Catenuloplanes indicus: one gene and its partner. The protein of the gene in region 1 binds, or shares a complex with, the protein of each later gene. Links are inferred from orthologs where the notes say so. Each region holds a gene or a part of one and is shown in the gene's direction. Other genes may lie near its edges.

Evidence for each region. The genes of interacting proteins can lie anywhere in the genome.
Region 2: the proteins of J2S42_RS31105 (region 1) and J2S42_RS22910 are in contact, whole or in part, in a solved structure (PDB 8BNU), measured with the Escherichia coli proteins. The link is inferred for Catenuloplanes indicus from one-to-one orthologs.

The regions. Positions count from the first base shown.
Region 1 is NZ_JAUSUZ010000001.1:6,844,912-6,852,822, reverse strand. Bases 2,654-5,632 are described here. They hold J2S42_RS31105 (3-hydroxyacyl-CoA dehydrogenase NAD-binding domain-containing protein), read left to right. Parts: upstream 2,654-3,070; coding sequence 3,071-5,194; downstream 5,195-5,632. Other genes in these bases: J2S42_RS31100 (SitI3 family protein), read right to left, coding at 5,203-5,632; J2S42_RS31110 (acetyl-CoA C-acetyltransferase), read left to right, coding at 2,654-3,056. Outside these bases: J2S42_RS31120 (AMP-dependent synthetase/ligase), read right to left, coding at 1-373; J2S42_RS31115 (TetR/AcrR family transcriptional regulator), read right to left, coding at 533-1,729; more of J2S42_RS31110, read left to right, coding at 1,842-2,653; more of J2S42_RS31100, read right to left, coding at 5,633-5,661; J2S42_RS42040 (CdiA C-terminal domain-containing protein), read right to left, coding at 5,689-6,399; J2S42_RS31090 (class I SAM-dependent methyltransferase), read left to right, coding at 6,708-7,280; J2S42_RS31085 (glycoside hydrolase family 19 protein), read right to left, coding at 7,399-7,911. UniProt on the Escherichia coli protein: Catalyzes the formation of a hydroxyacyl-CoA by addition of water on enoyl-CoA. Also exhibits 3-hydroxyacyl-CoA epimerase and 3-hydroxyacyl-CoA dehydrogenase activities.
Region 2 is NZ_JAUSUZ010000001.1:5,087,162-5,090,084, forward strand. It holds J2S42_RS22910 (acetyl-CoA C-acetyltransferase), read left to right. Parts: upstream 1-780; coding sequence 781-2,067; downstream 2,068-2,923. Other genes in the region: J2S42_RS22905 (3-oxoacyl-ACP reductase), read right to left, coding at 1-741; purB (adenylosuccinate lyase), read left to right, coding at 2,243-2,923.

The DNA.
Region 1 (7,911 bases):
GCACCACGATCCCGGCGCCGCTGTGCTCGGCGAGGTAGCGCAGCTGGCCGGGGCTGAGCGTGGCGTACACCGTGGACGGGATCGCGCCGACGTGGACGGCGGCGAGGTCGAGGAGCCAGTGCTCGGGCCGGCTCGACATGTTGATCAGCATGCGGTCGCCGCTGTCGAGGCCGAGCGCGGAGAGACCGCGGGCGGCGTGGGTGACCCGGTCGCGCAGCGCCGACCAGGTGAGCGTGTCGTCGTCCGCGCCGAGCGCGGTCAGCGCGGGCAGGTCACCGAACTCGGTGGCGTTGCGGTGCAGCAGCAGCGGAACGGTCAGACCGCGCGCGGCCTCGGCGCAGCGGGCGGCGCGATCGGTGGAGGCAGTGGACATGACGGCTCCCTTCGCCGGTCCGGGCGGGCCGGCGTCGCGGTGGCGGACGGGGGTGCGTCGTTCATGCCGAGACTGTAAACGGCGGTTAACTTCGGAGGGAAGCGATTCCGCTCGATCGGTCTGGATGCCGCTGCCCGGATGCGCGAACCGGGATTAACTTCACGCGGTCATGATCAGCATCGCGAGCCGGACCAGGTGCGCGTCCATGCCGGTCCGCCGGTCGAACCGGACCCATCTGCTCAGATCGGTCACCAGATTCAGCGCCGCGTGCACCAGCACCCGCGCCTCGGGCGCCGGCAGCTCCGGTCGCACCTCGGTCAGCAGCAGCACCCACTCCTCCACGTGCAGCCGCTGCACCTTGCGCAGCTCGTGCCGGTCGCCGCCGGGCAGGTTGCTGTTCTCCGCGAGGTAGACCGAGACCAGGTCGCTGCGCTCGAACGTCAGCTCCACGTAGGACTCCGCCATCCGGCGCAGCGCGTCCGGCGCGTCCACGGCGCCGTCCAGCGCGACCGCGGTCGCCTCGGCCACCCGCTCGGACGCCCGGTAGAACGCGGCGGCCAGGATGTCCGCCTTGCCGGGAAAGACCCGGTAGACGCTGGACGCGTTGATGCCCACCCGGTGCGCGATGTCGTCCACCCCGACCGCGTGGTAGCCGTACCGATGGAACAGCATGACCGCCTCGGTCAGGATCAGCTCGCGGCGCGCTCCGGGCCGTACCCCCGCGGGATCTTGATCTGGCTCGGGATCGTCACCCGGCGTGCGGGGCACCGGTGGCTCCCCGTGCAGCACGGCCAGGCCGACGCGGTGCAGCGTCTGCTCGGCGCGGCCGCGCGCGATCGCGGCGCGGTGCGTGGCGAGGCTGCCGAACACGCTGAGCATCGCCCGGACCAGCGCGGACGCGCCACGATCATCAAGATCATTTCGAACCGCCCGCAACGGTACGGCGAAACGGTGGGACAGGACCGCCAGCTGCGCCGTGAACTCCGCGACGTGCGCCGGCTCCAGGTAGCGCCACTCCCACTGGTAGAGGCCGCCGACCTTGCGGCCCTCGACCGCGATCCGGGCCAGCGCCGCGAGCAGTGCGTCCAGCCGGGCGGCCGGGTCGGCGTCGTCCGCGTCCACCTCCACCAGCACGCGTTCGATCAGCCGGCGCGTGGCGTAGACCAGGATCGCGTACTTCCCGCGGAAGTGCCGGTAGACCGCGGGGCCACTGATGCCGACCGTGGCCGCGATCTCGTCGATGCCGACACCGTGGTAGCCACGCGCGCAGAACAGCTCGGCCGCGACCATGGCGATCTGGTCCTTGCGGTCCTTCGGCCGGCGCCTCGGCGGCTCGATCGTCTCTGCGCTACGCACCGGCGGAAGCATACCGCCGGTGAGAGCGCGTTCGCATCGAGGAAACCGTGAGATCCTTGACAGCTAGCCGAAACGAGGCGGAAAGTTAACGCCGGTTCGCAGATGGGGAGGCGTGATGAGCGAGGCGTTCATCTACGACGCGGTGCGCACGCCGCGCGGCCGGGGCAAGCAGGACGGCGCACTGCACGGGGTGAAGCCGATCTCGCTCGTCGTCGGCCTGATCGCGGAGCTGCGCCACCGTTTCCCCGGCGTCGACCCGGCACGCATCGACGACGTGGTGCTCGGCATCGTCTCCCCGCTCGGCGACCAGGGCTCCGACCTGGCCAAGACCGCGGCGCTCGCGGCCGGGCTGCCGCCGGAGGTGGCCGGCGTGCAGGTCAACCGGTTCTGCGGCTCCGGGCTCGAGGCGGTGAACATCGCGGCGCAGAAGGTCCGGTCCGGCTGGGAGCATCTGGTGCTGGCCGGTGGCGTCGAGTCGATGTCCCGGGTGCCGATGGGCTCGGACGGTGGGGCGTGGGCGCTCGACCCGGAGACCAGCATGCTGACCGACTTCGTCCCGCAGGGCATCAGCGCCGACCTGATCGCCACCATCGGCGGCTACTCCCGGGAGGACGTCGACCGGTTCGCGCTGCGCTCGCAGGAGCGGGCGGCCCGGGCCTGGGCGGAGGGCCGGTTCAGCCGCAGCGTGGTGCCGGTGCACGACCGCAACGGCCTGCTGATCCTCGACCACGACGAGCACATCCGCGCCGATTCCACACTGGCCGGTCTGGGCGCGCTCAAGCCCTCGTTCGCGCAGATCGGCGAGCAGGCCGGGTTCGACGCGGTGGCGCTGCAGAAATACCACTGGGTCGAGCGCATCGCGCACGTGCACCACGCGGGCAACTCGTCCGGCATCGTGGACGGTGCCGCGCTGGTGCTGGTCGGGTCGCAGGCCGCGGGCGAAGCGGCCGGCATGACCCCGCGGGCGCGCATCGTCTCCGCCGCGCTCAGCGGCGCCGACCCGACCATCATGCTGACCGGCCCCGCGCCGGCGTCCCGCAAGGCGCTCGACCGGGCCGGCCTGACCGTCGACGACGTCGACCTGGTCGAGATCAACGAGGCGTTCGCGGCCGTGGTCCTGCACTACATCGACGACATGAAGTTCGACCCGGAGATCGTCAACGTCAACGGCGGGGCGATCGCCATGGGCCACCCGCTCGGCGCGACCGGCGCGATGATCCTCGGCACGCTCGTCGACGAGCTGGACCGGCGCGGCGGTCGATACGGCCTGGCCACACTCTGCATCGGCGGCGGCATGGGCATCGCCACGGTCGTCGAACGGCTCTGACGGAGGTTATGCGAATGATCCGCTGGGACCGCGAGGACGACGGCATCGTCGTGCTCACGCTGAACGACCCGACGCGCGCCGCCAACACCATGACCGAGGCCTACGTGCGGAGCATGGCGGAGACCGTCACCCGGCTGGAGGCGGAACGCGACTCGATCACCGGCGTGGTCCTCGTGTCCGCGAAGAAGTCGTTCTTCGCCGGTGGCGACCTCGATTCGCTCCGCACGCCCGGGCCGGACCAGGGCGCCGCGTCGTTCGCCCGGGCCGCGACCGTCAAGGCACAGTTCCGCCGGCTGGAGACGCTCGGCCGGCCGGTGGTCGCCGCGCTCAACGGGTCCGCGCTGGGCGGCGGGCTGGAGCTGGCGCTCGCCTGCCACCACCGGATCGCGGTCGACGACCCGAAGCTGGAGGTCGGTTTCCCCGAGGTGACGCTGGGCCTGCTCCCCGGCGCCGGTGGCGTGGTCCGCACCGTGCGCATGCTGGGCCTGGCCACCGCGCTCACCCAGGTGCTGCTGCGCGGTCAGCGGCACCGCGCCGCCGCGGCCCGCGATCTCGGCCTGATCTCCGCGCTCGTCCCGTCCGTCGCCGACCTGCTGCCGGCCGCCCGGGAGTGGATCCGGGCGAACCCCGGCGCCACCCAGCCGTGGGACGTCAAGGGCTACAAGATTCCAGGGGGTACGCCGTCCACGCCCGCGCTGGCCGCGATGCTGCCCGCGTTCCCGGCCACCCTGCGCAAGGAGCTGAAGAACGCGCCGTACCCGGCACCTCGCAACATCCTCGCGGCCGCGGTCGAGGGCGCGCAGGTCGACCTCGACACCGCGTTCACGATCGAGAACCGGTACTTCGTGGAGCTGGTCACCGGCCAGATCGCGAAGAACATGATCGGCGCGTTCTTCTTCGACCTGAACGCGGCGAACGCGCGCGACATCGGCGACGTCCCGCCGTTCCAGCGGGTCGGCGTGCTCGGCGCCGGCATGATGGGCGCCGCGATCGCGTACGTCTGCGCCAAGGCCGGGCTCGACGTGGTGCTCAAGGACGTGTCCATGGCGGCCGCCACCCGCGGCCTCGGCTACTCGCAACGCCTGGTCGCCGAGGCCGTGCAGCGCGGCCGGCTCACCGAGGCGGCCGGCACCGAGCTGCTCTCCCGCATCTCCCCCGCCGACGACCCGGCCGCGCTGACCGGCGTCCACGTGGTGATCGAGGCGGTCTACGAGGACCCGGCGCTCAAGCACAAGGTCTTCGCCGAGATCGAGGAGCTGGTCGCGCCGGACGCACTGCTCTGCTCGAACACGTCGACACTGCCGATCACGATGCTGGCCGAGGGCGTCCGCCGCCAGGCGGACTTCGCCGGGCTGCACTTCTTCTCCCCGGTCGACAGGATGCCGCTGGTCGAGGTGATCCGCGGCGCGCACACCAGCGACGAGACGCTGCGCCGCGCGCTCGCGGTCGTCCGCCGCCTCCGCAAGACGCCGATCGTGGTCAACGACAGCCGCGGCTTCTTCACCAGCCGGGTGATCGGCACGTTCACCAACGAGGGCGTCGCCATGCTCGCCGAGGGCGTGCCCGCGCCGTCCATCGAACAGGCCAGCAGCCAGGCCGGCTACCCCGCACCGGTGCTCCAGCTGATGGACGAGCTGACGCTCACGCTTCCCCAGAAGATCCGCAAGGAGACCGCCGCGGCCGCCGGCGACGCCTGGGTCCCGCACCCCGCCGACGCCGTCATCGACCACCTCGTCGACGCCGGCCGCCCCGGCCGCTCCGGCGGTGCCGGCTTCTACGACTACGAGGACGGCAGGCGCACCCGCCTCTGGCCCGGCCTGGCCGCGTTCGCGAAGCGCGAGTCCGCGATCCCGTTCGAGGACCTCAAGGAACGCCTGCTCTTCATCGAGGCCGTCGAGTCCGTCAAATGCCTCGACGAGGGCGTCCTCACCTCGGTCGCCGACGCCAACATCGGCTCCATCCTCGGCATCGGCTACCCCGGCTGGACCGGCGGCGTGCTCCAGTACATCAACCAGTACCCCGGCGGCCTCCCCGGCTTCATCACCCGCGCGAACCAGCTCGCCGACCGCTACGGTCCCCGCTTCACACCCCCACCGCTGCTCCTGCGCAAGGCGGAGCGGGGCGAGCGCTTCGAGTAGCGGGCCACTCAGCCCTGAATGATGTCCCCGATGGCGGCGTGGTGCTCCCACCACGCGGCACGGCTGTGCTTCGCCGTGACGCCGCCGAGCCGGGTCAGCAGCAGCACATCGCCGTTCAGCGTCAACGCGGCATCCTCATCACCGCTGCCCAGCACCCGGCCCACCACCACCAGCATGGCGGCGAGCGCACGCTCGCCCTGCTCAGCCTCGTCGAACTTGTCCATGTCGAAGCTGACCATGACGTTCTCCGAGAGATCCCACGTCCACATGCCGTCGTCGGCCTCCGCGGCCACCGAACCGCGTTTCCTCGGCACGATGGTGAAGAAGAAGCCGTGGCTGTCGTACAGATCCGCCGACAGCAACGCCGGACTGCCGACCGGCCGGTCCGCCACCTCCGGCATCGCCCGCATCGCCACCTCATCGGCGGGGACGGCTCCGGCCAAGGTCAGCCGATACTCGATTCCCATGTCTCGCGCTCTCCTCGTCAGGACTGATTACTCGGGAACTACCTGGATGATGTCGCCCTCCGGCGTGATGATCTTCAGTTCCTTGAGGTTCGGCACCGGCGAATCGTGAAAGTGCCTCCGCAACGCGTCCACGTCTCCACGCCAATCCTCTAGGTTGACCACCACCCGCTGCGTCTGGCCCTTCACAATCTTGGCCTGCACCTCGTCGGCGAGGTAGTACACCGTCTTGTCCGCAGCGGTCGGCGAGTATGCGTCGAACACCCGGCCCTCGATCAGATAGTCCGGTCTCTTCTGCGGCAACCCCGCATCACCGGCGTTCTGCCGGGCTTGCGCGACATCCTGAGGCGACGGGTTCTGTTCGACCCGATAGCCTTCCGCGGCGAGCCGAGCAGCCGCTGAATTCTCCATCTCCAGGGATCGGCGGGTCGGGTAGTCGTCCCTCGGGTTGATCCGGGTCGGCCTGCCCGACGGCTCGCCGCCCTCCTCACCGGTCGGCTGAGTGAGGAGATTGTCTCGGTCCACGGGCGAGTCCTGATCACCGATGGGGTCGCTGTCGGCGCCGGACGCCGGCTCGTCGCGCCCGTCACGTTCCGGCCACCCGGTGCCGGTGCCGTCGGAACTCCGGCCTGCGGTGCCACCGTATCCGGCGGGCCAGCCGGTTCCCGTCCGCGATCCGGGCGCCCGGCCGGCATCCGCCTCCTCTGCCGCGATCCGTTGGCCGTCGGCCACGCTGCTCACGGATGTTCCGCTGGAGCGGTGACGCGGTGTCGTGCCGTCGCCGTCGCCGTGGGCCGGCGGGGCACCTCCGCCGTCCCCCGATCCTCTGGGCCGCGCCAAGGAAGTCACCTCGCCCGGTGCCGTCGTGGAGATCCCGACCGCCGAGCGTAGTACACGCACTACCGCGCGTGCACTCCCTGCCTTGACGGGCCTCCTGATCGCGAATCCAAGCCGTGAACAGGAGAAACACATGACCAGAGCAGGCTGAGCCCGGAGATGGAGGGCGCGATGGCGCACCCCTACGCCCAGGTCCGGGCACCGGGAGCCAGCTGGCCGAGTGGCGGGCGGACGCGGCGCGGCTGACCGCGCACGCGGCCGACATTCTCGAGGTGGCGACCGGCCCGGGTCATCTCGCGGTCGAGCTGGCCGGCCGGGCGTGCGTCGCCACGCTGGACACCAGTCACACGTTCGCCGCGATGGTCGGCGAGCGGGCGGCGGCGCACTGCGTGACCGTCGACTCCCGGCAGGGTGACGCGGCCACGATGCCGTTCGCGGACGCGTCCTTCGACCTGATCATCTGTCAGGCCGCGTTCACGAACGTCTTCCGTCCGGTCGGCGCGCTGAACGAGATGCACCGCGTGCTGCGGCCCGGTGGCGTGGCGATGATCGAGGACCTGGACCCGCGGGCCACCCGCGCGCGGATCGCGGCGCAGGTCGGCCCGATGCGGCTGACCGGCGGCAAGGCGCTGTACACCCGGGTGACGCTGGGCTGGCTGCGCCGCCGGGCGCACACGCCGGAGCAGCTGACCGGGCTGGCGCGGCGGAGCGAATTCACGAACATCCACATCGAACGGTACGGCACGATCGGGCTACGGCTGACCCTGAAGTGGGAAACGGCGTAAGACCGGTCCGGCCTGATCATCTGACAGGCAAGGGGCGCGCTCACGCCGTACCCGGGAAACAGGAACAGAGAGGCCGGTGCCGCGACGGGCGGCACCGGCCTCGTTACTGTGCGACGACTCAGCAGCTGAGGTTCGCGCCCGGCGTCACGCCGAGGATTCCGGCGAACTTCTGATACGCCGCGACCCGGCTCTGCACCTGCGCCGGGTTGCCCCCGTTGCACTCGATCGCGCCGTTGATGCTGCGGATCGACTCGCCGAAGCCACGCCCGTTCACCATCGCGTCGTGGCCGGTCATCGTGCCGGGGCCGGTCTGCGTCATCCAGTACCAGATGCCGGTCTTCCAGGCCACGGCCGCGTCGTTCTGCACCAGGTTCGGGTTGCGCAGCAGGTCGATGCCGAGCGCGTCACCCGCGGCCTTGTAGTTGAAGTTCCAGCTCAGCTGGATCGGCCCGCGACCGTAGTACGCGGCCTGGCCGGCCGGGCACCCGTACGGCTGGCCGGCGTCGCAGTAGTGCGGATAGTTCGCGGTGTTCTGCTCGACGATGTGCACCAGCCCGCCGGTCTCGTGGTTGATGTTGGCGAGGAACGCGGCGGCCTCCTGCCGGCGCACGGTGTCACTGCCGGTGCCGGC
Region 2 (2,923 bases), 1.8 Mb from region 1 along the record:
ACCGGTGACCAGCGCCACCTTGCCGGCCAGCGGCTTCTCCCAGTCCACCGGCGACTCGGCCCCGGCGGCCGGCTCGGTTTCGGTGGCCGGCCCGGTCGCGGACGGTGCGGCTGCCGGTGGGCGGGTCGTCGCCGGCGCGGCGGACACGGGCGACCCGATGCGGATCACCTGACCGGAGACGTACGCGGAGCGGCCGGAGAGCAGGAAGCGCAGCGTGGACTCCAGCGGCGCGTCCGGTGCCGCGTAGACCAGCTGTGCGGTGCTGCCCCGGCCGAACTCCTTGCCGATGCTGCGCACCAGGCCCTCCAGCGCGCGCTGCGCGATCGCCTCGCGCGGCGCGGCGCAGTTCTCCGGCGCGGTTCCGAGCACGATCACCCGGCCGGACGGCAGCAGCGTGCGGGCCTGCGCGTGGAAGAAGTCGTAGAGCGTGCGCAGCTGGTCCGAGGCGGTGGCGCCGGTGGCGTCGAAGATCAGTGCGGCGAGCCGGCCGGGCCGCTCGGACGCACCGGCCTCCACCGCGGCGGCGACCGGGTCGCGGAGCGGCACCCCGGCCTCGCCGAGCAGCTTGCGGACAACCGGGGCGAGCCGCCCGCCGGGCGCCGCGTCGACCAGGACCGGGCCGGTGACCAGCGGGTCTCCGGGGGAGTGGCGGCGCAGCGTGGTCGGCGCCGGCAGGCCGAGGCGCTTGACGAGCGCCTTGCCCGCGGCGGAGTTGGCGAAGGTCGCGTACCGGTCCACCATGGGCGTAGCCTACCCATCAGTAAGTCGGGAGGGAGAGTCGTGCAGCAGAGCATCCGCCGGGTCGCGATCCTGGGTGGCAACCGCATTCCGTTCGCCCGGTCGAACGGGCGGTACGCGCAGGCATCCAACCAGGACATGCTGACCGCCGCGCTGGACGGGCTGGTCGCCCGGTTCGGCTTGGCCGGTGCGGTGCTCGGCGAGGTGGTGGCCGGGGCGGTGCTCAAGCACTCCCGTGACTTCAACCTGACCCGCGAGGTGGTGCTCGGCTCCCAGCTGGACCCCCGCACCCCGGCGTACGACGTGCAGCAGGCCTGTGGCACCGGGCTGGAGGCGGCGATCCTGGTCGCCAACAAGATCGCGCTCGGTCAGATCGAGGTCGGCGTGGCCGGTGGCGTGGACACGACGTCGGATGCGCCGCTCGCACTGAACGAGGACTTCCGCCGCGCGCTGCTGGAGCTGAACACCGCACGCACGCTCGGCGCCCGGCTGAGGGCGGCCGCGAAGCTGCGCCCGGTGCAGCCGTTCAAGCCGGAGATGCCGCGCAACGCGGAGCCGCGGACCGGGCTGTCCATGGGCGAGCACGCGGCCCGCACCGCGGAGACCTGGGAGATCGGCCGGGAGGAGCAGGACGAGCTGGCGCTGCGCTCGCATCAGAACCTGGCCGCGGCGTACGAGCGAGGGTTCTTCGACGATCTGGTCACGCCCTATCTCGGGCTGCACCGCGACCAGAACCTGCGGGCGGACACGTCGGCGGAGAAGCTGGCCCGGCTCAAGCCGGTCTTCGGGACCGCGGGCGCGCACCCGACGATGACCGCGGGCAACTCGTCACCGCTGACCGACGGCGCGTCGACCGTGCTGCTCGCGTCCGCGGAGTGGGCGAAGGAGCACAATCTTCCCGTTCTGGCATATCTCGGCGACAGTCAGACCGCGGGCGTCGACTTCGTGCACGGTGAAGAGGGGCTGCTGATGGCCCCGGCGTACGCGGTGCCCCGGCTGCTCGCCCGCAACGGCCTCACGCTCCAGGACTTCGACTACTACGAGATCCACGAGGCGTTCGCGTCGCAGGTGCTGGCCACGCTGAAGGCCTGGGAGTCGCCGGAGTTCTGCAAGGAGCGGCTCGGCGTGGAGGTGCCGCTCGGCGCGATCGACCGGAGCCGGCTGAACGTGACCGGATCGTCGCTGGCGGCCGGGCACCCGTTCGCCGCGACCGGCGGCCGGATCGTGGCCACGCTCGCCAAGCTGCTCAGCGACAAGCCGCGGGGTCGCGGGCTGATCTCCATCTGCGCGGCGGGCGGCCTGGGCGTGGTGGCGATCGTCGAACGGTGAATTAGTTCACCGGCCGATGGTGCAACCAGCGCTCGCACCCGTACCCACGGCTGATTTTGATCTTGTTATTGCCGTTCATTGATCTTGTCGGCCTGGGCGGCCGGGCGGAGACGCAGGGCGAACATGAGAGACTTCGGCCGTGACTTCCCTCCCCGACACCCCCGAGCGCCCGCGCATCCCGAACGTTCTCGCCGGGCGGTACGCCTCGACCGAGCTGCTCGCGATCTGGTCACCGGAAGAGAAGATCCGCATGGAGCGGCGGCTCTGGGTGGCCGTGCTCCGCGCGCAGCGTGACCTCGGGATCGCGCTGCCCGAAGGCGTGATCGAGTCCTACGAGGCCGTGCTCGACCGGGTCAACCTGGAGTCGATCGCGGCCCGGGAGCGGATCACCCGGCACGACGTCAAGGCCCGGATCGAGGAGTTCAGCGCGCTCGCCGGGCACGAGCACGTGCACAAGGGCATGACCTCGCGCGACCTCACGGAGAACGTCGAGCAGCTACAGATCCGCGCGTCGCTGGTGCTGATCCGCGACCGCGTGGTCGCCACGCTGGCCCGCCTCTCCCGGCTCGCGATCGAGCACTCCGACGTGGTCATGACCGGCCGGTCGCACAACGTGGCGGCGCAGGCCACCACGCTCGGCAAGCGCTTTGCGTCCGCGGCCGAGGAGCTGCTGATCGCGTACGAGCGGATCGACGACCTGATCCGCCGCTACCCGCTGCGCGGGATCAAGGGCCCGGTCGGCACGGCCGCGGACCAGCTGGACCTGTTCGACGGCGACGCGGAGAAGGTCGCGGAGCTGGAGCGGCGCGTCGCCCGGCACCTCGGCTTCGAGCGCGTGCTGGACAGCGTCGGCCAG